3 regions of the Cobetia sp. LC6 genome follow, and region 3 is predicted to be linked to each of the others. Evidence: predicted binding sites of a transcription regulator. Region 3 holds the regulator's gene; each other region holds the start of a gene.
The links. Region 3 encodes LexA, which represses DNA repair genes until DNA is damaged. Its sites were predicted from a motif close to TACTGTNTANNTANACAGTA; they were not measured.
Positions count from the first base shown of each region.

Region 1: recN (DNA repair protein RecN) is a predicted target of LexA. The motif match lies at 6,781-6,800, and genes of this name have one in related genera.
Region 2: QQF40_RS04030 (LexA family protein) is a predicted target of LexA. The motif match lies at 8,813-8,832, and genes of this name have one in related genera.

Region 1 covers NZ_JASSPL010000003.1:47,647-57,772, forward strand. The annotation lists gene dapB (4-hydroxy-tetrahydrodipicolinate reductase) at 245-1,051, opposite strand; gene QQF40_RS05160 (esterase-like activity of phytase family protein) at 1,262-2,290, shown strand; gene dnaJ (molecular chaperone DnaJ) at 2,440-3,591, opposite strand; gene dnaK (molecular chaperone DnaK) at 3,761-5,683, opposite strand; gene grpE (nucleotide exchange factor GrpE) at 5,887-6,510, opposite strand; gene recN (DNA repair protein RecN) at 6,887-8,557, shown strand; gene fur (ferric iron uptake transcriptional regulator) at 8,752-9,174, opposite strand; gene QQF40_RS05190 (outer membrane protein assembly factor BamE) at 9,253-9,681, shown strand; gene QQF40_RS05195 (RnfH family protein) at 9,773-10,084, opposite strand.
Region 2 covers NZ_JASSPL010000002.1:166,014-176,139, forward strand. The annotation lists gene smc (chromosome segregation protein SMC) at 1-562, opposite strand, end outside; gene ccmI (c-type cytochrome biogenesis protein CcmI) at 812-2,176, opposite strand; gene QQF40_RS03990 (cytochrome c-type biogenesis protein) at 2,173-2,706, opposite strand; gene QQF40_RS03995 (DsbE family thiol:disulfide interchange protein) at 2,703-3,281, opposite strand; gene QQF40_RS04000 (heme lyase CcmF/NrfE family subunit) at 3,278-5,278, opposite strand; gene ccmE (cytochrome c maturation protein CcmE) at 5,278-5,784, opposite strand; gene ccmD (heme exporter protein CcmD) at 5,866-6,132, opposite strand; gene QQF40_RS04015 (heme ABC transporter permease) at 6,129-6,896, opposite strand; gene ccmB (heme exporter protein CcmB) at 7,062-7,784, opposite strand; gene ccmA (cytochrome c biogenesis heme-transporting ATPase CcmA) at 7,781-8,545, opposite strand; gene QQF40_RS04030 (LexA family protein) at 9,019-9,495, shown strand; gene QQF40_RS04035 (IMPACT family protein) at 9,522-10,126, shown strand, end outside.
Region 3 covers NZ_JASSPL010000001.1:218,193-228,318, forward strand. The annotation lists gene topA (type I DNA topoisomerase) at 383-3,025, shown strand; gene QQF40_RS00990 (DUF6586 family protein) at 3,025-3,504, shown strand; gene QQF40_RS00995 (hypothetical protein) at 3,757-3,996, shown strand; gene lexA (transcriptional repressor LexA) at 4,099-4,728, opposite strand; gene QQF40_RS01005 (TetR/AcrR family transcriptional regulator) at 5,269-5,946, shown strand; gene QQF40_RS01010 (L,D-transpeptidase) at 5,946-6,488, shown strand; gene nagZ (beta-N-acetylhexosaminidase) at 6,748-7,893, shown strand; gene QQF40_RS01020 (mechanosensitive ion channel family protein) at 7,942-9,288, shown strand; gene QQF40_RS01025 (hypoxanthine-guanine phosphoribosyltransferase) at 9,269-9,850, shown strand.

The DNA.
Region 1 (10,126 bases), on a different contig from region 3:
CAAGGCCCACGATACGGCCGTTTCGTCGCTGCGGTCAGCTTGACGAAACCCTTGGCCGGGCCAGGACACTGCACACCACTTGCAAAGCGAGGCAGTCCAGCGGCACAAGGCGGCCCCAATGGCTCACACTTGCGCCGCATCCTGCCCACCAAGACAGCTTTCAAGAAATGCTCCTGAATGTCGCCAGACGGTCATCTCAGCGCTTCGCTCTGCATTCCGCTTGCCCCTTTGCTCTCCACTTCGCTCACTTGAGCCCCAGCACATCCTGCATGTCATAGCGGCCGACTTCACGCCCTGACAGCCATTCGGCCGCGCGTGCCGCACCCTTGGCGAAGGTCATGCGGCTCGACGCCTTGTGGGTGATCTCGATGCGCTCGCCTTCGGTGGCGAACATCACGGTGTGCTCGCCGACGATGTCACCGGCACGCACGGTAGCGAAGCCGATTTCCTTGTCGGTACGCGGGCCACACTGGCCTTCACGCGCAAAGACACCATGGGTGGCGAGATCACGCCCGATGGAATGTGCCACGGCCTCGCCCATCGCCAGCGCCGTGCCGGACGGGGCATCGACCTTGTGACGGTGGTGCGCCTCGATGATCTCGATGTCATAGCCGGCATCGCCCAGGGCACGCGCGGCGGTCTCCAGCAGCTTGAGGGTCAGGTTGACGCCGGAACTCATGTTGGCCGCGAACACGAAGGGCACGCTGTCACGGTAGCCATCCAGCTGCTCGAGCTGCTCCGGCGTGAAACCGGTCGTGCCGATCACCATGCGCTTGCCGTGCTCGGCGCACAGCGCCAGGTTGGCCAGTGTCACCTGCGGTGCGGTGAAGTCGATCACCACATCGAAGTCATCCACCACGGCAGCCAGACTGTCGCTGGCGACCACGCCCAGACGGCCCTGACCGGCCAGCTCACCGATGTCGACGCCCGCCAGGGAGCTGCCGGATTCGACGATGCCCGCCGCCAGCGTCAGACCTTCCACTGCACCGACGGCCTCGACCAACGTGCGTCCCATGCGTCCGGCGACGCCCATGATTGCGATACGGGTCATGCTGACTCCTGCCTGTTGTGGGTCTTGAGGGTGACAGCCCGCGAGCATGCCCCGAGCGTGCCACCTATGCTGTGCCACGAGTATATCAGCCGCCTGCAGCGTTGGCTGACGTCATGTATTTGTGCCGGTTACGCGCTAGAGTAGCCTCGTACCGGGTTGTCTCCTGTTGATCGTCATTTTTCTCTTCACCGCCCAGTCTCCGGAGTCAGCATGCCTGCACGCCAATTCTTCGCCTCGCGCCGCTGGCGCATGCTCCAGACCATCGCTGTCACCGCAGCGCTCGCCAGCCTGTTGAGCGCCTGCGGCGTCCACCCGCGCCCCTACACGCTGGCATCGCCGGAGCAGAAGAGCGAGTTCCCGGAAATCCAGTGGTGCGGCACGCTCAGGCTGCCGGGCAAATGGCTGGATGACACTCCCGTCGGTGGCCTGTCGGACATCGGCTGGGACCAGGACGAGTCACTGCTGTATGCCGTGTCGGACCGCGGCTGGCTGCATCGTCTGCGGCTCGCCTTCCGCCATGGCGAGCTGGTCGGAGCCAAGGCGCTCAATACCTACACCCTGCGCGACGAGACCGATGTCTCGCTGCGCGGCGCCCTCAGTGATGCCGAGGGCCTGCAGCTGCTGCGCGCGAACAATGACCGCCGCGGCGATTCCCGCCTGGTGATCAGCTTCGAGCAGCAGCCACGTGTCGAGCACTTCCTGCCCAGCGGCCTGGCCGTCAGCGAGCCCTTCACCCCGATGGGTGCGCGTGGCGCGGCGCCCAACAACGGCATGGAGGCCCTGACCCTGCACCCGCAATACGGCATGCTCGCCGGGCTGGAAGCCACGCCCGAGGGCATGAGCGAGGGCATGACGCGCATCTTCAGCCTCGACGACAAGCACGAGTGGAGCTACCCGCTGGCCAGCGACACCGGCTCGAGCCTGACCGCGATGGAGATGCTGCCCGACGGTGACATGCTGATGCTGGAGCGCGCCTTCTCACCGCCCTTCCCGCTGGTGATCAGTCTGCGCCGCGCGCATCTCGGCGAGCCCGGCACCCAGGCCGAGGTACGCACCCTGGCACGCCTGTCGAGCGGCGACGGCTGGTCGCTGGACAACTTCGAAGGGCTCACGCATCTGGAAGGCAATCGCTTCCTGATGATCTCGGATGACAACTTCAGCAGCTTCCAGACCACGCTGCTGAGCTGCTTTGCGGTCATCGAACCAGAAGCCTTCACGGCTGAATCAGCGCCGCAATAGCCATGCCCCGGGCTGCGTTACTGGACTGAATTGCTGGACTGAGTCACCGGGCCTGAAACGCGAGAGCCCCGCACTCGAATTGTCGAGTGCGGGGCTCTCTGGCATGAAGGCCATCCACGGAACTGGCCCGCGAATGGCAAGGCGAATGCCTAGGGCTTCATGTCCTCGAAGAACTTCTTCACGCCATCGAAGAAGCTGTTCTCCTTCGGTGAATGGCTCTTGCCGGTATCACCGAGGCTCTGCTGGAACTGACGCAGCAGCTCCTTCTGCTCTTCATTCAGGCTGACCGGGGTCTCGATGACCACCTTGCACAGCAGGTCCCCCGCGGGGCCGCCGCGCACCGGCTTGACACCCTTGCCGCGCAGGCGGAACAGCTTGCCGGTCTGGGTCTCGGCCGGAATCTTCAGCACGACACGTCCGTCGAGGGTCGGCACGTTGAGCTCGCCGCCCAGCGCCGCATCGACGAAGCTGATCGGCACTTCACACTGCAGGTGACGACCATCGCGCTTGAAGATCTCGTGCTCGCGCAGGTTGACCTGCACATACAGATCACCGGACGGCCCGCCATTGACACCGCCCTCGCCTTCGCCATTCAGACGGATGCGGTCGCCAGTATCGACGCCCGGCGGAATCTTGACCGAGAGGGTCTTGGATTCCTGGACGCGGCCTTCGCCGTGACACTTGCGGCACGGCACGCTGATCTTCTCGCCACGACCGTGGCAGGTCGGACACGCCTGCTCGACCGCGAAGAAGCCCTGCTGCATGCGCACCTTGCCCATGCCATTGCAGGTCGGGCAGGTTTCCTTGCTGGAACCCGGCTCGGCACCATCGCCATCGCAGTGGTCACAGGCCGCCAGACGCGGCACGCGGATGTCGACCGTGGTACCGGCAACCGCCGATTCCAGATCGAGATCCAGGTTGTAACGCAGGTCGCTGCCGCGCTGCGGAGCGTTCGGGTTGCGACGACCACCGCCGCCACCGAAGATGTCACCGAAGACATCGCCGAACACATCGCCGAAGCCGCCGGCACCACCACCGCCAAAGCCGCCGCCACCGAAGCCGCCGCCGCCCTGACCATCGACACCGGCATGACCGAACTGGTCATAGGCGGCGCGCTTGTCAGCGTCGGACAGCACTTCGTAGGCTTCAGAGACTTCCCGGAACTTCTCGGCCGAAGTTTCATCATCCGGGTTGCGGTCCGGGTGATGCTTCTGGGCCAGGCGTCGGTACGCCTTCTTGATGTCCTTGGTGTCGGCGCCACGCTCGACACCAAGCACTTCGTAATAATCACGCTTGGACATGGATCAGGTCCGCCTGGATTGCTGGCAGCCTGAGGCTGCCGGTCTGTTCTGGAATGCCGGTTGTCACCGGTGGCTCGCGGCTAGCGCAAGGCGCCACCGATGCAAACGACAACGCGGGACACCTTCACAAGGCTCCCGCGCTGTCATCAGACGTCGTTCAAGAAATCCCTCAGGACTTCTTGTCGTCGTTGACTTCCTCGTACTCGGCGTCAACCACGTCGTCGTCCTGCTTCTTGCCAGCCTGACCTTCGGCAGCCTGCTCCCCCTGGGCGCCCTGCTCGGCGTAGAGCTTCTGCGCCAGGTTGCCGGACGCTTCGGTCAGTGCATCCAGCTTGGCCTGGATCGCATCCTTGTCATCGCCTTTCAGGGCTTCTTCCAGCTCGGAGATCGCCGTCTCGATGGCTTCCTTCTCGCTGGCTTCAGCCTTGTCACCGGCTTCGGTCAGGGTCTTCTTGGTCGCGTGAATCATGCCGTCGGCCTGATTGCGCAGCTGGACCATTTCCTCGAACTTCTTGTCTTCGTCGGCGTTGGCTTCCGCGTCACGCACCATCTGCTCGATCTCGTCGTCGGACAGGCCGCCGGAAGACTTGATGACGATGGACTGTTCCTTGCCGGTCGCCTTGTCCTTGGCGGACACGTTCAGGATACCGTTGGCATCCAGATCGAAGGCGACTTCGATCTGTGGCACACCGCGCGGTGCCGGCGGAATGTCGGCCAGGTCGAAGCGACCCAGAGACTTGTTCTGCGCGGCCTGCTTGCGCTCACCCTGCAGGACGTGGATGGTCACCGCGCCCTGGTTGTCTTCAGCGGTGGAGAACACCTGAGACTTCTTGGTCGGGATGGTGGTGTTCTTCTCGATCAGCGGCGTCAGCACGCCACCCATGGTCTCGATACCGAGGGTCAGCGGCGTCACGTCCAGCAGCAGCACGTCCTTGACGTCGCCGCCCAGCACGCCGCCCTGGATGCCGGCACCGACAGCGACCGCTTCATCCGGGTTGACGTCCTTGCGTGCTTCCTTGCCGAAGAACTCGGCTACCTTGGACTGCACCAGCGGCATGCGGGTCTGACCACCGACCAGGATGACGTCGTCGATCTCGGAGGCGGACAGGCCGGCGTCGGACAGCGCGGTCTGGCACGGCTTCAGGGAGCGTGCGACCAGGTCGTCGACCAGAGACTCGAGCTTGGAACGAGTCACCTTGACGTTCAGGTGCTTCGGACCGGTGTTGTCAGCCGTGATGTACGGCAGGTTCACGTCGGTCTGCTGAGCGCTGGACAGTTCGATCTTGGCCTTCTCGGCGGCTTCCTTCAGACGCTGCATGGCGAGGTTGTCGCCGGACAGGTCGATACCGCTGTCTGCCTTGAACTGGTCAACCAGGTAGTTGATCAGGTGCATGTCGAAATCTTCACCGCCCAGGAAGGTGTCGCCGTTGGTGGCGAGCACTTCGAACTGGGTCTCACCGTCGACGTCGGCGACTTCGATGATGGAGATATCGAAGGTACCGCCGCCCAGGTCGTAGACCGCGATGGTCTTGTCACCACGGGACTTGTCCATACCGTAGGCGAGGGCTGCGGCAGTCGGCTCGTTGATGATGCGCTTGACGTCGAGACCCGCGATGCGGCCGGCATCCTTGGTCGCCTGACGCTGGGAATCGTTGAAGTAGGCCGGAACGGTGATGACGGCTTCGGTGACTTCTTCACCGAGGTAGTCTTCCGCGGTCTTCTTCATCTTCTTGAGGATTTCCGCACTGATCTGCGGCGGTGCCATCTTCTTGTCTTTCACCTGCACCCAGGCGTCGCCGTTGTCGGCTTCGACAATCTTGTATGGCACCATCTTGATGTCTTTCTGAACCACATCATCCTTGAACTTGCGACCGATCAGACGCTTGACCGCGAAGAGGGTGTTCTCCGGGTTGGTCACTGCCTGACGCTTGGCCGACTGGCCGACCAGAATCTCGTTGTCGTCGGTGTAAGCGATGATGGACGGTGTGGTGCGACCGCCTTCAGCGTTTTCGATGACCTTGGTTTTCTCGCCGTCGAGCACTGCCACACAGGAGTTGGTAGTTCCCAAGTCAATACCGATGATGCGTCCCATAATCGTATACCTCGAATCTATTGCTAGCCTGAAAGATAAGTCTGGATGTCGGCACCTTGTGTCGGTGCCTGAACTTGTTTCTCTAGATGGGGTCGCGTGTCAGGGTTTCAAGACCCGGCCGGGCAAATTTTCCCGGGCCGGATCGCCCTGAGCCCCCACAGGGCGCGATCCAACGCCGACTGGGCGCTGGGAGCGCGCAGGCCTCATGAGGCCTTGCTGACTGCCACCATCGCCGGACGCACCAGGCGGCCATTGAGGGTGTAACCCTTCTGCATCACGTCGATGACGCTGTTCGGTTCCGCGTCCGGGGACGGCACCATGGCGACAGCCTGATGGTATTCCGGATCGAAGGGCTCGCCGTGCGGGTCCAGCTGCTCGACGCCTGACTTGTTCAGGGCATCCAGCTGCATTTTCAAGGTCATCTCGATGCCTTCGACGTGGGTCTTGGCCGCTTCGTCACCCGACATGGATTCCAGCGCCTTCTCGAGGGAATCCACCACCGGCAGCATTTCCTTGACGAACTTCTCCAGCGCGAACTTGCGCGCCTTCTCGGCGTCCTGCTCGGCACGACGGCGCGCGTTCTGCGCATCGGCAGCCGCGCGCAGCGCCTGGTCCTTGGCTTCCTTCACGGCCTGCTCAAGCTCTTCGACCTGAGCGGCCAGCATCTCGGCTTCCGGGTTGTCCACCAGAGTACCTTCGCCGCCGGTATCGTCGGCATCCAGTACGTTGTCGATCACTTCACCTTCCGGCGTTTCCGGCTGCGGCTCGGCATCGCGAGCGGCACGCTGAAGCTCTTCATCCATCGGGGTCTGCGGGTCCTGAGCCATGCTGATCTCCTGCGGGCCGGCGTCTATGCGCCATTGCCCTGATTCGTGGCCTGCTGAGCGTGTCGCGAAGCATCACACGCACTGGCTGACAGACAGGCCATGAGTTGCCTTGAGAGGCAGCAAGGCCAGGCCATTGCTGCCGACTGAAAGTGTCAGTGCCTCTATATGGGGACAGCACATCGCTTCTCAAGCCTTGCCGCGGGCTTTTCTCCCCACTGAACCCGGCATGGATTGAAGGCCACCCGAACGTGCTGTATAAAAAGCCATGCTCACTGTATAAACATACTGTATGGCGACACCGTAGCCCGCCCATCGAGTCCGGGTCCGCTGATGTTCCCCCAGCACGGCGTACGTCAAAGCCCCCTCGGAGGTAGTCATGCTGCTGCAACTCGCCATCCAAGATTTTGCCATCGTCGAAACGCTGGAACTCGATTTCCGCCGCGGCATGACCGCCATCACCGGCGAGACCGGTGCCGGCAAGTCCATCCTGCTCGGCGCCCTCGGCCTGTGCCTGGGCGAGCGTGCCGATGCCGGCAGCGTGCGCCATGGCGCCGACCGCGCCGACCTCATCGCGCGCTTCGATATCAGTGAGCTTGACGACGCTCGCCAGTGGCTGGATGAACGCGAACTGGGCAGCGACGACTGCCTGCTGCGTCGCGTCATCACCGCCAGCGGCCGCTCAAAGGCCTGGATCAACGGCACACCCTGCACCATCGCCGACCTTCGCGAGCTGGGCGAGCACCTGATCGACATCCACTCCCAGCACGCCCATCACTCCCTGCTCAAGGAAGAGACGCACCTGCGTCAGCTCGACGAATATGCGGGCCTGGAGACTCAGGCCGCCCAGCTGCGCGAGGACTTCCGTCACTGGCAGGAGGCGCATCGTCGTCTCAAGCGCATGAGCAATGATGGCGATGAAGTGCGTGCGCGCCGCCAGCTGCTGCGCTATCAGGTCGAGGAGCTCGATGAACTGGCGCTATGCGAAGGGGAACTGGGAGCCCTGGAGCAGGAGCAGGAAACGCTGGCCAATGCCGAGCAGATTCTGGCCGAGGCGCAGTCCGCCGCCGAGTGCTGTGATCACGACGAAGAAGGTGCGCTGTCTCGCCTCAACCAGGCCCTGGCCCGCCTGGCGCATCTGCCGGGCAACGAGCACGGCTCACTGGCCAGTGCGCTGGGCATGCTCGAGGAAGCGCGCATCCAGATAGAGGAAGCGGCGCGTGAGCTGCACCGCTTCGTGGAAGTCACCGAACTCGACCCCGAGCGCCTCGCCTTCGTCGATGAGCGCCTGAGCCGCATCCATCATATCGCGCGCAAGCATCATGTGATGCCGGACGAGCTGCATGGCCTTCATCAGCGCCTGAGCGAAGAACTCGACGGCCTGGGTGGCGATGAGGAGGCCATCGAAGCCTTGCGCGAAGAAGTGGCTCAGCGTCGCGAGGCCTGGAAGGGGCTGGCGAGTGAGGTGAGCGCCAGACGCGCCACTGCCGCCCCGCAACTGGCCAGCGACATCCAGGATCAGCTGGCCTTCCTGGGCATGGGCAAGGCCACCTTCGAGGTCGCCATCGAGGCGCGAGAGCGTCCGCAACCGGAAGGCATGGAGCGTATCCACTTCCGCATCAGCGCCAACCCGGGCCAGCCGCCACGTGCGCTGGCCAAGGTCGCCTCCGGCGGCGAGCTCTCGCGTGTGTCGCTGGCGATCCAGGTCGTGGCCGCCAGTCGCTCGACCATCCCCAGCCTGGTCTTCGATGAAGTCGATGTCGGCATCTCCGGCGCTACCGCCGAGATCGTCGGTCAACTGTTGCGTCGGCTGGGCGACAAGGGGCAGGTGCTGACCGTCACTCACCTGCCGCAGGTCGCCGCACAGGCGCATCAGCACCTGCATATAGAGAAGCAGGCAGAGAAGGACACGACCCGCACCCACATGGCGCTGCTGGATGAATGCGGCCGCGTGCGCGAGCTGGCACGCATGCTGGGCGGCATTCACCTTTCCGAGCAGACCCTCGCCCATGCCCGCGAGATGCTGGGCGCTGCCGACAGCCGCCACTGAACGCTGCCGTCGACCTCCATGCACCGCTGCTGACGTCCATTCGTCCAATGACACTCCCCGGCAAGACGAGCGCTGGAGTCATGGATCGAGGAAAAATGAACGCCAGAGACACGAACGGCCGCCCTTGAGGGCGGCCGTTCGTGTCTCTGGCCGGAGAAGGCTCTCCGGCCACGTCATCCCTGACGCAACCCGCGTCAGCTATCGCTCTTGTCACCCTTGGGGCGCACGTAGAGCACTAGCGCATGCTCGACCAGCTCATAGCCGTGCTCCTCGACGATCTCGCGCTGACGGCGCTCGATCTCGGGATCACAGAACTCTATGATCTCGCCGCTGTCCAGACATACCATGTGGTCATGGTGTTCTTCCTGGGACAGTTCGAAGACAGCGTGACCGCCATCGAAGTTGTGGCGCATCACCAGTCCCGCTGTTTCAAACTGGGTGAGCACACGATAAACCGTCGCCAGACCGACATCTTCGCCAGCCTCAAGCAACGCCTTGTACACGTCCTCGGCACTCAGGTGTCGATCCGTCGATTTCTCGAGGATCTGCAGGATCTTGACTCGCGGTAGGGTCACCTTGAGTCCCGCCTTGCGCAGTTCATGGTTCTGATCGGCCATGCTGGGGTACTCTTCGCAGTCGCTTGATGTATCAGGTATGATCGGCCAAGGCAAAACGATAGGGAATCTTCAGGGCAAATGCAAAACTTGATCAAAACAGTCGCCTTTTGCAGCGCCCTGTCGCTGCTCACCGGGTGCAGCTACTTCAGCGTCTACAAGCGCGACCTTCCTCAGGGCAACCTGATCAAGCCGGAAATGGTCGAGCAATTGAAGCCGGGCATGAGCCGCGAACAGGTCATCTACGTGATGGGCTCACCGCTGCTGACCGCCCCCTTCAGTGAGGATAGCTGGGACTACGTCTATCGCCTCAAGAAAGCGGATGGCGAAATCATCAACAAGCGTGTGACGTTGACCTTCGCAGGCGATTCACTCTCCAACATCGACAAGAGTGGCGACATCGACCAGGAAACCGTCATCGTGCCGGACCTGGACATCGACCCTCGCGCGGCACAGCCTAACCGTGCTGAATCCAAGGCAGGCGCAGCCGACCTGCCTGAAGAGCGCTGATCACTGTCCTATTCACTCAGTGACAAGCCGGAAAAACAACGGGGCACCTCTCAAGGTGCCCCGTTGTTTTTGATTCTCGCCGGCCATCGTCTTACTGGCCGGCGCGAGCAGCCTTGTCGGCGCGCCGTTTGCGCGCAAGCTTGGGGTCGGTGATCAAGGCACGATAGACCTCGACACGATCCCCGGCGTCCAGCACATGCTCATCGGGCTTGCGCAGCGCCTTGCCGAAGATACCCAGGTCCGCCTCGAGAAACACCTCGGCGGAAATCGTCGGAAAGTGCTGCTCCAGGCGCGCCATGCGCACGGCCTCGCGCGCCGTGGTGCCGGGGGCGACCGCCAGCGAGACGATCTTCTGCTTGTCGGGCAGCGCATAGGCCACCTCGACCGTGATTCTGTCTGTCATGTCTGCTCCTTTGCTCTCGCCACCTTATATACACCCCCTGCG
Region 2 (10,126 bases), on a different contig from region 3:
GAGTGCGCTTCATGCGGTTCTCGGTCTCGCGGCGGCGCTCCTTGTACTTGGAGATGCCCGCGGCTTCCTCGAGGGTGCTGCGCAGGTCATCCGGGCGCGCCTCGATCAGCTGCGAGATCATGCCCTGACCGATGATGGAGTAGGAGCGCGGCCCGAGGCCGGTACCGAGGAAGACGTCGGCGATATCACGCCGACGACATTTCTGGCCATTGAGGAAGTAGCCGGACTGGCCGTCACGCGTCACCAGACGCTTGACCGCTATCTCGGCATACTCGGACCAGGCGCCACCGAGGCTGCCATCAGCATTGTCGAAGGTCAGCTCGATGGAGGCCTGCCCCACCGGCTTGCGCCCGGTGGAGCCATTGAAGATGACGTCCGTCATCGACTCGCCACGCAGGTTCTTGGCGCTGGACTCGCCCATCACCCAGCGCACAGCATCGATGACGTTGGATTTCCCGCAGCCGTTGGGGCCGAGAATCGCCGTCATGTTGCTGTCGAAGGGTACGGTGACCGGATCGACGAAGGATTTGAAGCCGACCAGCTTGATCGATTTGAGCCGCATTGCGCCTGGCGCGTCCTTGAGTCTGGGAGAAGAGTGGCTGGTGCAGAAAACCTGACACGCTCCGGCCTTGCAGACCTCCGTGGGGAGATCCCGCACCACCGCAGGGTAAACATGTCCTTACGACGAGACAGCCGGTCATCGAGGGGGTTTTCGAAAACCAGCGCGCAGTCTACCCAAAAGCGGCGATGGCCCCAACCGGCGCAATGACAAACGAAGCCGTCATCGCGCGGGGCAGGGACCAATCGCGGCTTACTGAGTGACGCGGTGGTCGATACGCAGCATCAGCGGCGCGTCCGCAGCCTCATGGGTGACACCAGCATCGGTGCTGCGAGTAACGATGACATTCTCGAGCGTGCCTTCGAGATCCCCCGGCTGGGCCGTCGGCTGGCCGGAAGCGGAGATACGCGCCACGAGATCGACGCGCTCCGCCATCGAGAGCCTTGCCATCGGCGCCATGCCGTTGTCATCCGACAGAGTGAGCGTCAGCGGCAGCTTGTCCGCGGTGGTGCGTACCACTGCCAGAGGCGGCAACTTGCCTTCGCCATCACGCGCCACGATGAACAGGGTCGCCGCTTCGGCACTGACCGGCAGCGCCGCCAGCTGCGCCTCGAGCGCCGGGTCCAGTGACACCTTGAGCGTCAGACGTGCAGCGCCCTCTCTGGTGTCCTGATCAGCCCTCGCTCCCTGCGCATCCGCCGCGTCTTTATCTCTCGCTGCCGAGGGAGCCAGGGCGACCGACGCATCGACATCACCGGCACTGGCCATGCGCTGGCGTGCAGCCTTGATGCCTTCGCGCAGCGCCTTGGCGGCATCGGGATTCTCGAAACCGGCAATCGCCTTGCGCCAGTAATCGATGGCCTCGGGATAGCGGGCATGATCGAAGGCCTCGATCCCGAGCAGACCGAGTACCGTCGGCTGACGCGGGTCGGCCGCCAGCACCTCGTCGACCAGCGTCTGCACCTCATCGGTCAGGGTACGCTGGGCGGCGAAGAACTTGAGCTGCGCCAGCTGCGCGATCAATGCGGGCACGCGGCCTTCGAGCGCGATCAACGCCTCGAGCGACTGCATGGCCTCATCGAGGCGTCCGGCATCGCGGTAGAGCGGGAACAGCGCCATCCATACCTTGGCGTTGTCGGGCTGGGCTTCGGCCTCGGCGCGCAGCCGGGCGATGCGCGCTTCGAAGCTGGCGGCATCGTGGATCGGCGTGGCGGCAATCGCCTGCGCCAGCGCCAGGTCCCCGCTCGCGCCCTCGCGCTGATACCAGTAGAGCGAGCCCGCCACCATCGCCACCAGCAACACGGGCACCAGCACACGGCCGCTGCTGGCCGTCTTGAGCGGAGAGCGCTTGAGGGATTCGGCATCTTCCAGCAGGCTGCGTTCCAGCTCGACCCGCCCCTCCGCCAGCGCCGTGTCATCCAGCTCACCACGCGCATGGCCGCGCTCCAGCGAGGCCAGTCGGCGCCGATAGACACGCACGTTCTCGGCGCCGAGGCTGTCGTTGTCCTCGAACGCCTGCTGATCGGCATGCACGCGGCGCGCCCGCCGCAACGGCAGCAACAGCAGCCAGCCGGCGGGAATCAACAGCACGGCAATCGCCAGCCATAACAGGATCATGAGCGCTCCTTGGCAGCATGTTGCCCAGCGCCGGACTGGCAGTGCGTGGCGAGCAGCGCCGACAGGCGCGCCTGCTCATCATCATCCAGCGCACGCACACGCGCACGCCGCCGGGCACGCACGATCAGCGTCACGACCAGCAAGCCGAGCAGAATCAGGACGGCCGGACCGCCCCACAGCAGCCAGGTGCGCCCATCAAGGCGCGGGTTGTAGAGCACGTACTCGCCGAAGCGCGCGACCATGAAATTCTGGATCTCGCTGTCGCTGCGGCCGTCCTTGAGCAGATCAGCCACGTTCTGGCGCATGTCACCGGCGATGGGGGAGTCCGAGTCACCGATCGCCTGGTTCTGGCACTTGGGGCAGCGCAGCGCGGCAGTCAGGCTGTCGTAGCGCTTCTGCAGCACCGGATTGTCGAACTGATGCATCTCGATGGCGGCATGCGCCTTGCCGGCAGACAGCCAGGCAAGAAACATCAGCACCACCAGCGCCTGCACCAGCGGGATGGCGACACTCCTGAGTACGGATTTCATGAGCTGGCCTCCTCATCGGGCGTGCTGGCGACGTCAGGCGCGGGCTCTACAATGCGTTCAAGCGTCGGCAGGATGACGTCGCGGACATCTTCGGGGCGGATGTAGCCGGTGTGGTGATAGCGGATCACGCCCTCGGCATCGACAAGGAAGGTTTCCGGTGCCCCATAGACGCCAAGATCAAAGCCCAGGGCGCCGTCGGGGTCGAACAGATTGACGCTGAACGGGTTGCCGAACTCCTCCAGGAACTGGCGCCCCTTGGCGCGGGTGTCCTTGTAGTCGACGCCGACCATGTGCACGCCGCGGCTGGCGAGATCCAGCAGTTGCGGCATCTCGTGCTTGCAGGTCGGGCACCACTCGCCCCAGACGTTGACGAGGCTGACCTGCCCCTTGAGCAGCGAGGCATCGAGGCGCGCCTGCGGCTCACTCAAGGTGCTGAGCGAGAATTCGGGGAAGGGCCGCGACAGCAGCGCGGAGTCCCGTGCGTAGGGGTCATCATCGAGGCGCTGGTAGAGGAAGGCACCCAGCCCCACCACGACCACCAGCGGCACGAACAGCACCAGACGACGAAGATTCATGGGCGAGCCTCCTGTGTGGCGATAGAGTGGGTGTCAGACGCCGTGCTGGCCTCGACACGGCGGCGATAACGGCGATCCAGCACGGCGATCACACCGCCCGCCCCCATCAGCAAGGCGCCCAGCCACAGCCAGCGCACGAAGGGTTTGACCTGGATGCGTACCGCCCAGCTGTCGTCATCCAGCTTCTCGCCCATGGCGACGTAGAGGTCACGCGTGAAGCCGGCATCGAGCGCGGTCTCGGTCATCGGCATGCCGCTGGCCAGGAACAGACGCTTCTCGGGATGCAGTGTCGTCACCGCCTTGCCATCGCGACTGACTTCCACCGTGGCGCGGTCCGACAGGTAGTTGGGGCCGCGATATTCGCCAAGCTCAGTCATGCGGAACTGATAGCCGCCCACGCTGACCTCCTTGCCCTGCACCATGCGTACGTTCTCGGCGACCTCGGTATTGGAGACCAGCGTCACGCCGACGATGGTCACTGCCAGCCCCAGATGCGCCAGTTGCATGCCCCAGTAGCTGGGCGTGAGGCGCTTGAGCCCCGCCCAGCGCCCCGCCTTCGAGGCACTCTTGTCCCACAGGTCGCGCAGCAGCGGCAGCACCACCCACAGCGCGATGACCAGCCCGAGTGCCACCGGGAAACTCCACTCGATATCCAGCGTCAGTGGCAGCAGGCCACCGATGACGAGTGCCGCGCTGCCGGCCAGCGCAAGACGGCGCGTAAGCTCGCGGCCCGGCATCTGCTTCCAGCGCGAAGCCGGCCCGAGGCCCATGAAGGCACACAGCAGCGTGGTCAGCGGCACGAACAGCGCATTGAAGTACGGCGGGCCCACCGAGATCTTGCCCAGTCCCAGCGAATCCAGCACCAGCGGATAGAGAGTGCCCAGCAGCACGGTGACCATCATCACCAGCAACACGAGATTGTTGACCAGCAGGAAGGCGTCCCGCGACAGCCAGTGAAAGCCCAACGTCGAACGTACGCGCGGTGCACGCAACGCGAACAGCAGCAGCGAGCCACCGACGGTGATGCCGAGCAGCACGAGAATGAACAGCCCGCGGTCGGGGTCACTGGCGAAGGCGTGCACCGAGGTCAGCACGCCGGAGCGCACCAGGAAGGTGCCCAGCAGTGACAGCGAGAAGGCGAAGATCGACAGCAGTACCGTCCAGCTCTTGAAGGCGCCGCGCTTCTCGGTGACCGCCAGCGAATGGATCAGGGCGGTACCGGCCAGCCACGGCATCAAGGAGGCGTTCTCCACCGGGTCCCAGAACCACCAACCGCCCCAGCCGAGCTCGTAGTAGGCCCACCAGCTGCCCAATGCGATGCCGACGGTCAGGAAGGCCCAGGCGATGTTGGTCCAGGGGCGCGCCCAGCGTGCCCAGGCGGCATCGAGACGCCCGCCCATCAGTGCCGCCATCGCGAACGCGAACGCCACCGAGAAGCCCACGTAACCCATGTAGAGCATCGGTGGGTGGATGATCAGCCCGATATCCTGCAGCAGCGGATTGAGGTCCGCGCCGTCAGCCGGCATGTCAGGCAACAGGCGCGCAAAGGGATTGGAGGTCAGCAGCACGAAGGCCATGAAGCCGGTGGAGATCAGCCCCATGATGCCCAGCACCCGTGCCAGCATGTCGCGCGGCAGATGGCGCGCGCCCAGCGAGACGGCAAAGCCCCAGCCGGCCAGAATCAGGCTCCACAGCAGCACCGAGCCCTCGTGGCTGCCCCAGACGGCACTGAACTTGAAGTACCACGGCAACTGACTGTTGGAGTTGTTGGCGATGTAGGCGACGCTGAAATCATCCAGCAAGAAACTCGCGGTCAGGCAGGCATAGGCGATCAGCACGAACAGGAACTGCCCCCAGGCCATCGGCTGGGCAAAGCTCATCCACAGCGGGCGACGCGTGCTGGCCCCCGCCAGCGGCACGACAGCCTGCACACAGGCCAGACAGGCACCCAGAATCAGCGCGAAGTGGCCGATTTCCGGCAACAGTTGCATCACCATCACGGGGCCTCCTGCGGATCGATCGCGGCCTTGGTAGCGCTGCTGTCGCTGGCCAGGTTGCCCGTCCTGTTACCAGACACATCGCGCCCGGAGGCCTTGAGTGCATCAGATACCTCCGGCGGCATGTACTTCTCGTCATGCTTGGCCAGCACTTCGCTGGCCTCGAGATGATCACCATCGAAGGTGCCCATCACCACCACGCCCTGCCCTTCACGGAACAGGTCCGGCAGGATGCCCTGATAATGCACCGTCACATCATGATCGAAATCGGTGACGGTGAAGATGGCATCCAGCGTCTCGTTGTCGCGCCTGACACTGCCATCACGCACCATGCCACCCGCACGGATCTGCCGCCCCTGGGGCGCTTCGCCACTGGCGATCTGGGTCGGGGTATAAAAGGCGTTGATGTTGGCGCGCAGGGCATAGAGGGTCAGACCCACCGCGAGGGCGGCCAGCAGCACGATGGCCGTGACGATATACAGGCGCTGCTTGCGTTTGGGAGTCATGGTCAGGGCTCGATCAGGGCAAGGGACAGTCAAGCCTCTCGCGGTCAGCGGGACAACCGCCGCGGGAGGAAGAAAACAGATTCAATCACGAGAGGTGCGGCGCGAATCCTGAGGTGACGAACGATGCGAAGCGCGGTGTGTAGCAGGGTGCGAAGAATGACGGGAAGCGTCGCGGCGCAGCCGGCGACGGATATCCGCCTCCAGCGCGCGACGCGACAGCCGCGTGGCGATCACCAGCCCCACCAGGCACGCCGCCGTCAGCCCCCAGGCCGACCACACATACAGCGCATGGCCGCCCATGGCGAAGAACTCGCTGACACTCGAGAAGGCGATGCCCGGCAGATTCATGGCTTGTCCCCTTCTGCCGCGACCACCGCAGCATCGGGGCGCGCACGCGAAGATGGACTCAGCAGATCACGCACCCACTGCTTGCGACTCTCGCGCCTCAGCACCTCGACCCGCGTGCGCATCAGCACCAGCGCGCCGAACAGGGCGTAGAAGCCGATCACCATCATCAGCAAGGGAATCCACATGCTGGCCGGCATCGGCGGCGCTTCGCTGAGCGTGAAGGTGGCCGGTTGATGCAGTGTGCTCCACCAGTCCACCGAATACTTGATGATCGGGATATTGACCATGCCGACCAGCGCCAGGATCGAGGCCGCACGCGAACCACTGTCACGGCTGGCAAAGGAACCACGCAATACGATCACGCCCAGATACAGGAACAGCTGGATCAGCATCGAGGTCAGCCGGGCATCCCAGATCCACCAGGTGCCCCAGGTGGGGATGCCCCACACCGAGCCGGAAAACAGTGCCAGAGCCGTCATCAAGGCACCGACGGGCGCGGCGGCCGTGGCGACCATGTCCGCCAGCTTGATCTTCCACACCAGGAAGAGCAGCGCGCACACCGCCAGCAGCATGAAGCACGACTGGGCGAGAATCGCCGCTGGGACATGTACATAGATGATGCGGAAGCTGTTGCCCTGCTGGTAGTCGGCGGGCGCGAAGGCCAGCCCCCAGACACTGCCGGCCACCAGCGAGATGATCGCCAGCGCCCACAGCCACGGCAGCCAGCGCTGACTGGCCGCGAAAAAGGTCGCCGGCGCACCCATGCGATGCAGCCACGGCCATAGCCCGCCCTTGCGGGGACGAACCTTGCGGGAAGGCGCTTGAGGAGAGTCGGAATCGGCGGTCACACGGGCCTCTTGTCAGGGGCAATGAAGAGCCTTGCGAATGCCCGAGCATGCTCGGGCAGCGTCATGCAGTTCTTGATCCGGTTAGCCATTGATGCTCAGCCTGAGTCCGGCGGCGATGGCGAGCGGCGCCAGCAACAGGGCCAGCGCCAACATCGCGCCCAGAATGGCCAGATGCGCCAGACTGGGCATGCCATTGACGGCGCTCTGTACGGCGCCCGCACCGAAGATCAGCACCGGGATGTACAACGGCAGGATGATCAGCGAGAGCAGCACCCCGCCGCGCCGCAGCCCCACCGTGAGTGCCGCACCGATCGCGCCGATCAAGGACAGGCTCATGCTGCCCAGCGCCAGCGAGGCGATCAAGACGCCAAAGGCGCCGCTCGGCAACCCCAGCATCACGCCCAGCAAGGGTGCCATCAGCGCCAGCGGCAGGCCGGTCAGCAGCCAGTGGCCTGCTACCTTGGCCAGCACCAGCAACGGCAATGGTTGCGGCGTCAGCAACAGTTGCTCGAGGCTGCCGTCCTCCAGATCCTGCCGGAACAGGCCGTCCAGTGACAGCAGCGTTGCCAGCAACGCCGCCACCCACAATAAGCCCGGCGCCAGTGTGGCCAAAAGCGCCTTGTCCGGTGAGATGCCCAACGGAAACAGCGTGATCACCAGGGCGAAGAACACCAGCGGATTGATCAGCTCACTGCGCCGGCACAGCGCCTGACGCAGGTCGCGCGCGAGGGTCGCCTTGAAGGCCCCGGCCAGCGAACTGGTGGGCGGGGCCTCGGGTAGTGCCGTCAGCAGCTCATGGTTCATGCCGAGGCACCTTGTGTCGAGGCTGTGTCTTTGCCCACGTCCTGCTCTGATTCCTGTGCCAGTCCCTGTTCGACCTTCATCCCTTCCTTCGCCCCCAGGCACAGGCGGCGCAAGCGTGAGGCCTGCGAGAAGCGATGGTGGGTCGTCATCACCACGCTACCCCCGCGCTGGACGTGAGCGAGCAGCAATGATTCCAGCGCCTGAACACCGTCGCGATCGATGGCGGTGAAGGGCTCATCGAGCACCCACAGCCGGCGTGGCGTCAGATGAAGCCGCGCCAGCGCGATACGTCGCTGCTGCCCAGCGGACAGCTGCTGGGCAGGTACATCCTCGAAACCGGCCAGTCCCACGGCGTTAAGCGCCTGCCAGGCGAGTTCGCTGCGGGTCTCTGCCTTCGCCTGCGGTTGACCGCCAAGCGCCTGATACCAGGCAAGGTTTTCCAGTGCGCTCAGGGTGCCCTTGATGCCGGGCTGGTGGCCCAGATAGAGCAGTGAGCCCAGAAAGTCGTCACGCACCCGCGAGGTGGGCTGGCCGCGCCAGAGCACCTCGCCCTCGTAGTCATGGAACTGACCGGACAGAATCTTGAGCAGGGTCGTCTTGCCACTGCCATTGGGCCCTTCGACCTGCAGGATCTCTCCCGCATGCAGCGAGAGATCCAGTCCCTCGAACAGCCAACGCTCATCACGCTCACAGCCGAGCGCCACGACCGCCAACAGAGGCGGCGCGCTACTGACTTCATCGCTGGCAGGCTGGCTGGGCATCCCGGATTCTCGCGGCTGAGCCGTCGCGGAGTGCGACATCAAAGGCAGACCCAAGGGTCACTGCGGCCCATTCTACGAGCTGAGTTCGACACTGACCACCGAGCAGCTGATCGCCTGGCATCGCAGCCCCGCCATGACGGGCAGTCAAGCACTCGAGAAATATATCAGCGACATGTGGTGCACATTCATACGACACACTTTCGCTGGTTTGGCGCCGGTCGATCCGCTGACCTCTTGCCACTTCGCGAGAGCTTGCTATGATGCAGGCACTGTATACAAAAACAGTATCCATACAGTACCTTCATCACACGTCTGCCGAGTGCAGGCACAGACTGATCGGGTCGGCTCAACGCGTTATCAGCATGTTCGCGGAGCCTAGCAGGCGACAGATGAACTCAGCCTGACGACCCTCCACGCTGCACCGCAGGCCGACGCACCATCCGCGCCGACCGCACGGCATCAGGGGATAGCTCATGTCACGTCTTCACGCTCCGCACTACCTTCAGCGTCTTCACAACCTGCCGCTCAATGACCAGGCCTGGCAGGAAATCACCGCCAGCGACATGATGGATATCCCGCTGCTCGGCAACATCACGGCCGGCATGCCCATCGAAGCCATCGCCGACTGCGGTACGGTTGCCGTGCCGACACGCATGGTGCGCCGCAACACCTACGCCCTGCGCGTGCGCGGCCATTCGATGATCAACTGCAATATCCATGATGGCGACATCATCATCATCGAACGCAGTGAAAGCGCCGAGAACGGCGAGACCGCCGTGGTGATGATCAACCAGCAGGAAGTGACGCTGAAGAAGCTGTATATCGAGAAGACCGGCGTGCGCCTGCAACCGGCCAACGACAGCATGGCCCCCATCTATCTCAAGAATGCCGATATCGAAGTGCTGGGCATGGTGATGGGCGTGGTGCGCGGCAATGCCGTCACTCACTGAGGACGACGCTTTGGTAAGATGGTGCCATGACCTATCTGATACCGGCACTGGCGCCCGAGGCGCACCATGAACACAGCATCGAGATCGAGAAGAGCCGCTTCATCGCCTGGCTGGCCCATACCCCGACGCCAGAAGGCATGACGCGGCTGCTGGCTCAGGCGCATCTCGCCCACCCCAACGCACGCCACCACTGCACGGCGTTCATCGCCGGGGCGCCCGATGAGCAGAATGCCATCGGCTTCTCCGATGATGGCGAGCCGGGCGGCACTGCTGGCAGGCCGATGTATCAGGTGCTCGAAGGCAGTGGCGTCGGTCAGGTGGCCTGTGTGGTGATCCGCTACTTCGGCGGTATCAAGCTGGGCACCGGCGGACTGGCGCGCGCATACAGCCGCGCAGTGCTCGAGGCGCTCGAGAACCTGCCCACCACGACCTTCACACCGCGCACGCCCAGGCGCCTGAAGGTCGGCTTCGCCCATGAGGCTGATGTTCGCCACTGGCTGAACGGCTACGATGTGCCGGTGGATGCCAGCGACTATGGTGCCGATGGCGTGGTGTTGACGGCGGGCTGGCCGCAGGGCGGTGCCCAGCCGCCGCTGGAAGAACTGCATGCGCGCCTCAAGGGAGCGCTGGA
Region 3 (10,126 bases):
TATAGTGGCAATACCCTGCTGAGCGAAATTTCCGCTCATCGGCCCAGCGCAGGCCCCTGTACCGGACCCGTTGACCGCGGTCATGTGCTGGTGACCTATGCTCAAACCCGGCTCGGAGGCCGGATTGCCCGCGACCACATGCCTGACGGCTGTCGATGTCATTCGGCGCAAGCCGCATGCTGACGTGGCGGGTGGCAGGGCATGTCTCGAGGCTGTCGCAGAGGCACCCTGTCGAGCCGTCCCGTCGAGGCGTCAGTCTCAACATTGCTGGTCAGCGCTGAAATGCTGGGGTAGGGTAGGCGCATTTTTCGGCTGGGACAAAACCCAGCGCGACGAGTCATTCGCCGGCGCAATCAGCGCCGGCCAGGAGATGCGAGCAACCATGGGCAAGTCACTGGTGATCGTCGAGTCGCCTGCCAAGGCCAAGACCATCAACAAGTATCTCGGCAACGACTTCGTGGTGAAGTCGAGTGTCGGGCACATCCGCGACCTGCCGACCAGCGGTAGCGGCAAGCAGGCCACCGACCCCAAGGAACGTGCCCGTCAGGCGGCGGAGACTCGCAAGATGTCGCCCGAGGCCAAGGCGGCTCACAAGGCACAGAAGGCCAAGACCCAGTTGATCCGCCGCATGGGGGTCGACCCGGAGAATGGCTGGGAGGCGCATTATGAGATCCTGCCCGGCAAGGAGAAGGTCGTTTCCGAGCTGACGCGTCTGGCCGAGAAGGCCGACACCATCTATCTCGCGACGGATCTTGACCGCGAAGGTGAGGCGATTGCCTGGCACCTGCGCGAGACCATCGGTGGCGACGATTCGCGTTACAAGCGCGTGGTGTTCAACGAGATCACCAAGAAGGCGATCACGGCAGCCTTCGATGAGCCGGGTGAGCTGAAGATGGACCGCGTGCATGCCCAGCAGGCGCGCCGCTATCTGGATCGCGTCGTGGGCTTCATGGTCTCGCCGCTGCTGTGGGCCAAGGTCGCCCGTGGTCTGTCCGCCGGTCGTGTGCAGTCGGTCGCCGTGCGTCTGATCGTCGAGCGCGAGCGCGAGATCCGCGCCTTCATCCCCGAAGAGTTCTGGGATGTCCACGCTGAGCTGGCCGCCGCCAGTGGTGAGGCGATCCGTTTCGAGCTGGCACGTCAGGATGGCAAGGCCTTCCGTCCGACCAGCGAGAAGGAGACGATGGATCGCATCGCGGCGCTGCGCACCGCCAGACTCGCGATCACCAATCGTGAAGACAAGCCGACGCGCTCCAAGCCGAACGCGCCATTCATCACCTCCACCCTGCAGCAGGCGGCCAGTGGTCGTCTCGGCTTCTCGGTCAAGAAGACCATGATGATGGCCCAGCGTCTCTACGAGGCGGGTTACATCACCTACATGCGTACTGACTCGACCAATCTGTCGGCGGACGCGGTGGCCACGGCGCGCGACTTCATCAGCGAAGAATACGGCAGCAACTACCTTCCTGAAGCGGCCAACGTCTACTCCAGCAAGGAAGGCGCCCAGGAAGCGCACGAAGCGATTCGTCCTTCCGAAGTGTCGCGCCGTGCGACGGATCTCGTCGGCATGGAGCGTGACGCCGAGCGTCTGTATGAGCTGATCTGGCGCCAGTTCGTGGCCTGTCAGATGCTGCCGGCCGAATACCTGTCGTCCACGCTGACCATCGAAGTGGATGGCTATGAGCTGCGCGCCAAGGGCCGTGTGCTCAAGTTCGACGGCTACACGCGTGTCATGAAGCCGATGGGCAAGAAGGAAGAGGACCAGTCGCTGCCGGATCTTGCCATCGGCGAGAAGCTGGACCTGGTCGAGCTGCAGCCGCTGCAACACTTCACCAAGCCCACGGCGCGTTACACCGAGGCCAGCCTGGTCAAGGAGCTGGAAAAGCGTGGTATCGGTCGTCCGTCCACCTATGCCGCCATCATCTCCACCATCCAGGACCGTGGCTACGTGGCGCTGGAAAACCGCCGCTTCTATGCCGAGAAACTGGGCGACATCGTCACCGATCGCCTCAGCGAGTCCTTCAAGGATTTGATGGACTTCGGCTTCACGGCGCGCATGGAAGACTACCTCGATGAGGTGGCCAACGGCGGGCGCAACTGGCGCGAGCTGCTGGACACCTTCTACGCCGAGTTCAAGGCCGAGCTGGACCACGCCCAGTCCGAAGAGGGCATGCGTCCGAACCAGCCGGTGCCGACGGACATCGCCTGCCCGACCTGCGGGCGTGAGATGCAGATCCGTACCGCCTCGACCGGGGTGTTCCTGGGCTGTTCCGGCTACAACCTGCCGCCCAAGGAGCGCTGCAAGACCACCATCGATCTGCTGCCGGGCGATGAGGCCGTGGCGGCCGATGCCGGTGAAGATGCCGAGACGGATGCGCTGCGCGCCAAGCGTCGCTGCCCGATCTGTGCCACCGCGATGGACAGCTACCTGATCGATGAGCAGCGCAAGCTGCACGTCTGCGGCAATAGCCCGGACTGTGTCGGTCACGAGGTCGAGGAAGGTCAGTTCCGCATCAAGGGCTACGATGGCCCGGTGATCGAGTGCGACAAGTGCGGTTCCGACATGCAGCTCAAGACCGGGCGTTTCGGCAAGTACTTCGGCTGCACCAACGAGAATTGCAAGAATACCCGCAAGCTGCTCAAGTCCGGTGAAGTGGCGCCGCCGAAGATGGACCCGATTCCGATGCCGGAACTTGCCTGCGTCAAGGTCGAGGACCACTACGTGCTGCGCGACGGCGCCAGTGGCCTGTTCCTGGCGGCCAGCCAGTTCCCCAAGAATCGCGAGACGCGCCCGCCGCTGGTCAAGGAGCTCAAGGCGCACGCCGACGAGTTGCCGGAGAAGTATCACTTCATTCTCGAGGCCCCGGATCAGGACCCGGATGGACGTCCTGCACAGATTCGCTTCTCGCGCAAGGTCAAGGCTCAGTACGTCATGACCGATGAAGATGGCAAGGCGACCGGCTGGAAGGCGACCTACGACAACGGCCGCTGGGTCGTCGAGGACAAGCGCAAGGGAGCCAAGAGCTGATGAGCCAGCGTGCCCGTACCAATCAGCTGCTGTATCAGGCCGAGTTGCTGCTGGCCCAGTCAGCGGTCTCTGGCGACGATGAGCATGCCGTGGCGCGTCGCATGGCCGGTGAAGAGGGCGCGCTCGCCCTGCTGGAGCTGGCGCTGGCCTCATTGCTGGAAGAGTGTGCCGTGACGGCGCGCTGGCCGCAGGGGAGCTGGCGCGAGCGCCTGGCCACACCACCGACGCCCATTGCCGAGGTCGAGCAGCTGCGCAGCCTGCTGGAACGTCCTGACAGCTGGTTGTCTGAGCTGATCGCGGATGTGACCCGTCTGCATGAAGAGGGTGGCGTCGCTCGCCGCGAGGAATCGCGTTCGCGGGGTGATGGTCTGATCATCGCGGCAGCCTCGAGCGACTCGCTGGCCGAGCGTCTCAGCGCCGCCATCACGGCATTCAAGGCGCTGCTGCCGCAGCTGCGCGAGTCGAGCGTCGAGTGGTAGGTCAAGGCGCTGATATGGCGCTGCACGTTGGTGATGACTGGCGCATGGCGATCGGGTGACGTTTCGCCTTCACGGGTGCTAGACTGATCGCATTGTGGCAAGCCCTGCACTCTCCGGTACGACCATGGCTCTGGCTGTGGTCGTACTTTTTTCTGCGTCGCTGATGGCAACGCGGTGCCGGGCTTGCCAGCCGTCGCGCTGACGATTACAACGACGCCGGTATCTCACGAGGTGCCGTGCAGGAGGAATGACGTGTCCGATCCCGCCGTACTTGAAATTGTGCAAATGGAAGATGGTGAAGTGATTCTGCGCGCCGCGGAAAGCGAAGGTGAGCCGCTGCTCAGCATTCGCATTTCAGACGAGGCCGCTGATCTGCTGCGTGACAATCGTTTCGAGGTCGCGCGTGAGATGATCGACCACGCCATCACCCGGACTCGCCTCTGGGATGGCGAAGAAGACGAGGATGAGCAGTCAGAAGGCATCGTGCACTGATGCATCGCTCGCGCTTCGCGCACAAAAAACCCGCCTCGAGGCGGGTTTTTTTGTGCAATGCGTGCGGCTTTTCTGTTGCTTAAAGCGCAGCTGGTCAAGACCTCAGTGCAGGCCACCATCGCGGATGACACCTACCCCGAGGCCCTCGATCTCCAGGCTGTCCGTGCGCAGGTCGACCTTGATCGGTGAGAAGTCCTCGTTTTCGGCTTCCAGCCACACATAGTGCCCGTCACGGCGGAAGCGCTTGACGGTGACTTCATCTCCCAGGCGTGCCACCACGATCTGCCCGTCACGCACGCTGGTGGTGCGATGCACGGCCAGCAGGTCGCCTTCCAGAATTCCCACATCCTTCATCGACACGCCGCGCACACGCAGCAGGTAGTCGGCAGCCGGCGAGAAGTAGTCGCTCGGCAGCGGGCAGTGACGGTCGATATGCTCGCTGGCAAGAATCGGGCTGCCGGCGGCCACTTCCCCGATCACCGGCAGACCATCGTTGGCGCTCTCGTCGACGTCAGCCAGCGACGGCACGCGAATGCCGCGTGAGGTGCCCGGCACCATCTCGATGGCGCCCTTGCGCTTGAGGGCACGCAGATGCTCCTCGGCGGCATTCGGCGAGCGGAAGCCCAGCGCCTGGGCGATTTCGGCCCGCGTCGGCGGGTAGCCAGAGGACTTGATGGTCTTGATGATGAAGTCGAAGACATCCTGCTGGCGCGGAGTAAGCGGCTGGGTCATGGCATTGCCTTTGGCCTGGGCGGCATCTTGAGCTGACGGCACGGGGTGTGCATCCATACAACTGTCATTGTATCCAGTCATGGCAGTCATGCAAGGCATCGTGGCTTGTGTGGAGGCCTCAAAGGGCAGGTAGTCGTCGAGATATCGCTGTCTGCCGACTTGGCTTGTCGATATCCAAGGCAAGCTGTCGAGAGGGCAATCCGGTGTGGCCCTGCGGGGTGGTCTGTCACCGAGCACGACGAGTCCTTGAATCGGAACGGTCTGCATTGAAGGAATATCAGGCTCGACTAAACCTTTGGCGTTTGAAACGCGAGAGAATTGTCAGTCGTGACATGGCGCGCTAGAATCAAAGTGTTTCAAACGAATGTTCGCCGATGGCAGTGTTCGGATGTGTCGTGCTCACGTGTGCCGTGGTCAAACGAGCCGATATCGTACGTGGCTTTCCGGTGAACCTGCACCACCTCATGAGAGAGTCGCCGCGCGGCGCTTGCGTCGTGACCTACGACTCCAGTCCTCTTCTACCTGACAAGGGTTCCGCCCATGGCCCAGACCGATACCGTTACCCGCATCCTCGATACTGCCGAGGTGCTGTTCGCCGAGCGTGGTTTCGCCGAGACCTCATTGCGCAACATCACCAGCAAGGCCAAGGTCAATCTGGCGGCGGTGAACTACCACTTCGGGTCCAAGAAATCGCTGATCCAGGCGGTCTTCGCGCGCTATCTCGATCCATTCAGCGAGCGTTTCCACGCGGCGCTCGACAGTGTCGAGCAGCAATACGCCGGGCGTCAGGTGCCGCTTGAGGTCCTGCTGGAGGTGATGGCGCGTACCGTGCTGGAGGTGCCGGCCGAGCGCAACAGCCTGCGCACCTTCATGCGCCTGCTCGGGCTTGCCTACACTCAGGGTCAGGGCCATATGCGGCGCTATATCCGCGAGCATTACGGCACGGTCTTCAGCCGCTTCGCCGAGCTTCTGAAGCTTGCGACCCCTGATCTGCCGGACAACGAGCGCTTCTGGCGCCTGCACTTCATGCTCGGTAGCGTGATCTTCACCTTCTCGGGCCTGGATGCACTGCGGGATATCGAGGAGGCCGAGTATGGCCATCACACCACGGTGCGTGAGCTGATCCAGCACATGCGTCCGGTGGTGGTCGCGGCGATGGCAGCGCCGTTGCCGGCCTCGCTCGGGGATGGTGAGGCGGTCACCCAGGCGGCCAGCTGATGGCCTGCTGGGTAGCGGTGGATCTCTCGCGCCAGAGCCTTGAGATACGCAATGACGCGCCGAGTGGCAGTCGTGATGCGCCGCCCTGCGCGGCTGCCCCTGACGCGCTGGTGCACGCCTGCGCGATCTCCAGCGGCCTCAACGGTATCGGCGAGCTCGATGGCAGCGGTTGCACGCCAACCGGCTGGCATGTGATTTGTGCCGCCATCGGGGCGGGCAATCCGCGTGGCGCCGTCTATCGCGGACGGCGCTTCACGGGCGAGGTATTCACCCCCGAGCTTGCCGAGGAGCATCCAGAGCGTGACTGGATCCTGACGCGCATTCTATGGCTCAGTGGCCGCGAGCCGGGCATCAATCGCGGTCGCAATGCCCGCGGTGAGCGGGTCGATAGCCTGCGCCGCTACATCTATTTTCATGGCACGCCCAGCACGGAGCCCATGGGGATAGCGGCGTCCCACGGCTGCATTCGCTTGCGCGATGATGACCTGCTGCGACTCTTTGCCGAGGCTGTGCCAGGCACTCCGGTGCTGCTGCATCCCTGAAGGCGTTGGTGTACGAGTCTGATACCCTCCATGAGCTGCCGCCGGAACCTGGGTGACAGCCCCTTGCCGGGGCGCAGCTGGCCGCGACTGTTCGATAGGGGTTCAGTCGGCTAGAATTGCGCCTTTCCTCGCGCTGGCAGCCTGATTCATCGTGTTTCTTCCAGGCTGCCGAGCCCCGTAAAAGACATGAAGTCCCGGCGGTCGTGAATCCTCTCTTCACGGGATATCACTGCCGCAGGCCATGGACAGGAAGGATGACATGACACAGCCACTGGGCTCCGTAATGGTCGATGTTGCGGGGCTGACCCTCGCCCGCGACGAACGTGAACTGCTGGCACGCCCTGCCGTCGGGGGCGTCATCCTGTTTGCGCGCAACTGTGCCTCTCCCGAGCAGGTACTGGAGCTGAGCCGCGAGATTCGCAGCGTCAATCCCCACCTGCTGATCGCCATCGATCAGGAAGGCGGGCGCGTCCAGCGCCTGCGCGAGGGCGTGACACGCCTGCCGTCGATGCGCAGCCTGGCGCAATGCTGTCTCGGGCGTGACTGTGATGGCTGCGGCGAAGACGCCCAGGCCGCAGGCCTGGGTCTGGCACGCGATGCCGGCTGGCTGCTGGGCATGGAAATGGCAGCCATCGGCTGTGATATCACCTTTGCGCCGGTACTGGATATCGATGTGGCTGGCTCGACCATCATTGGCGATCGCAGCTTCGGCGCCACGCCGGAAGACGTCATCGCGGTGGGCGGCGCCTTCATCGACGGGCTGCAGGAGGCGGGCATGTCCGCCGTCGGCAAGCACTACCCGGGGCATGGTGGCATCTCGGCAGATACCCACCTGGAACGCGTGGTCGACCCGCGTCCGTTCCGCGAGCTGCGCGAGCATGATCTCAAGCCCTTCGCGGCCCTCGCCGAGCGCCTGGGCGGCGTGATGCCGGCGCATGTGATCTATCCGGATTTCGATGCACGTCCCGCGGGCTTCTCGCCCAGCTGGTTGGGCCTGCTGCGCGAAGAGTTCGGCTTCAAGGGCGCCATCTTCTCCGATGATCTCGGCATGGCGGCGGCCGTCGCGGAAGGCAGCCCGGCAGAGCGTGCGCGCCTGGCGCTGGACGCTGGCTGCGACATGGCGCTGGTCTGCAATGACCCTGCCGCCGCGCGCGAAGTGCTCGACAGTCTCGATGATGATGAGCAGCGCCACCGAGGCAAGCGCCAGGCGCGACTGCGCTATGCACGGGCTCGCCCGACGCTGGATGGTCTGGTGGGGCTGTCACGCTGGCGGCGCACCCACGCGCGGCTCGAATCGATGGCGGCCAGTCAGGCATCACAGCAGGTCGCCATGCCTTCGGGCACGCTAGGCAGCACCGAGGCGTCTGACGCACGGTCGGCCTCTGAGTCCGGTAACGCGCAATAATCAGGCACGCGGTGCCTTTTTCGAGTCGAAGACTGGCAAGGAATTCCCATGGCTGAGCAATCCGCCACCGAGGCTGCTGCCGACAAACTGGCAGCGCCTGCCGAAGAGATGATCAATCAATGGGTCGAGCCGCTGCGGCAATGGGTCGAGCAGACCTTTGGCCTGCCACTGTGGGGCATCAATCTCGCTCTGCTGCTGCTGGCGGTGCTGTTGCTGCACCTCATCGAGCGAGTGGTGCTCACCCGCCTGGCGGCGCATGCCGAGAAGAGCCGCAACCTTTGGGATGACGCCCTGGTGCATGGCCTGCGTCATCCCTTGTCATTCTGGCTCTACAGCATGGGGGGGTTGCTGGCGCTCGGCATCATCGCCGGCCAGTTCAGCCTCGGCGAGGCCGAGAAGTACCTGGGCACGGCGCGCCAGATCGTGACCCTGCTGGCGCTGGCCTGGGCGTTGATCCGCATGGTCAAGCGCTTCGAGGCGCTGCGCACCATGCCGCCGCCCGGCACCAACGTCAACGCGATGGATGCCACCACGGCCTCGGCGATCAGCAAGCTGCTGCGTGCGGTCGTGGTCGTGCTGGTGGGGCTGGCCATCCTGCAGAATCTCGGCGTCTCGCTGTCCGGGGTGCTGGCCTTCGGCGGTGTCGGCGGTATCGCGGTCGGCTTTGCGGCGCGGGATCTGCTGGCCAACTTCTTCGGCGCCCTGATGATCCATCTCGACCGGCCGTTCAAGGTCGGCGACTGGATCCGATCACCGGACCGCGAGATCGAGGGCACCGTCGAGGATATCGGTTGGCGCCTGACGCGCATCCGCACCTTCGACATGCGGCCCCTCTACGTGCCGAACGCCATCTTCACCAGCATCTCGGTGGAGAATCCGTCACGCATGTACAATCGCCGCATCTTCGAGACCGTGGGGCTGCGCTATGAGGATGCCGCCCAGATCGGCCCCATCGTTGCCGCGGTACGCGAGATGCTGGAAGGCCATGACGAGATCGACCAGACGCGCACCCAGATCGTGAACTTTACCACCTACGGTGAGCACTCGCTGAATTTCTTCGTCTATGTCTTCACGCGCACCACCGACTGGGTGAAGTACCACGCGATCAAGCAGGATGTCCTGCTCAAGATGCACGACATCATCCGTGAGCATGATGCCCAGGTGGCGCTGCCTGGCCAGCGTCTGCATTTTGCCGATGTGCTGTCCTTCGAAGGGCACAACCATGAACACGACGCCGAGGCAGAGCATGCCGCGGCGTCATCAGACACGCAGACGCGCGGGTCCCGCCGCCGTTCTGATTCAACCGCCGCTGCTACATCCTCCTCTGCGCCCGTCCGGCGTGGAGATGAGGCCAGTGACACCCAGGAAACTCCCGATGCTGACTCCGACGCCTGAGACCCTCACCGCCCTGCATGACGAAATGCGTGAGGTGATGGACAATGCCGATTGCCTGATCCCGCAAGCTGACCTTGAAGTGGCACTCGACCGCATGGCCGTTGAGCTGACGGAACGCCTCGGCGATCGCATGCCGATCTTCTATTGCGTGATGAACGGCGGGCTGATCACCGCCGGCCAGCTGTTGACCCGCCTCGACTTCCCGCTGGAAGTCGATTATCTGCACGCCACTCGCTACCGTGGCGCGATGCGCGGCGGCGAGCTGTTCTGGCGCGTCAACCCGGAGCTGCCGATGGCCGGTCGCGACGTGGTGATCGTCGATGACATTCTCGATGAAGGCGGCACCCTGGCCGCGATCCTGGAGTATTGCCGTGAAGCCGGTGCGCGCAGCGTGTCCAGCTGTGTGCTGGTCGACAAGAAGCATGACCGCAAGGCCTACCCGGGCTTCAAGGCCGACTTCTGTGGCCTCGACGTCGAAGACCGCTTCCTGTTCGGCTTCGGCATGGACTACAAGGGCTACTGGCGTAACGCACCGGGCATCTATGCGCCCAAGGGGCTGTAACCCAGGGGCTGTAAGCCAAGTGTCTGTGACATGAGTCACCGGGTGGCAGTCGCCATCGCCTGCTGTCATCGCCATCACTTGCACTAGCCATCGCCACCGCTGGCACTCTTCACCACCCGCCCGGGCAACCGCGGCGGGTGGTGTCGTTTCCGGGGCCTTTTCTGTTCTCCTGGTGCAGAGCATGACGATTGTGCTTGTCGTTGTCGGTCGGCTCGGAGTAGCGTTCGCTGAGGATCGGAGTGTCCGGTCCCGGGAGATTCCTGCACATGGGTGGCA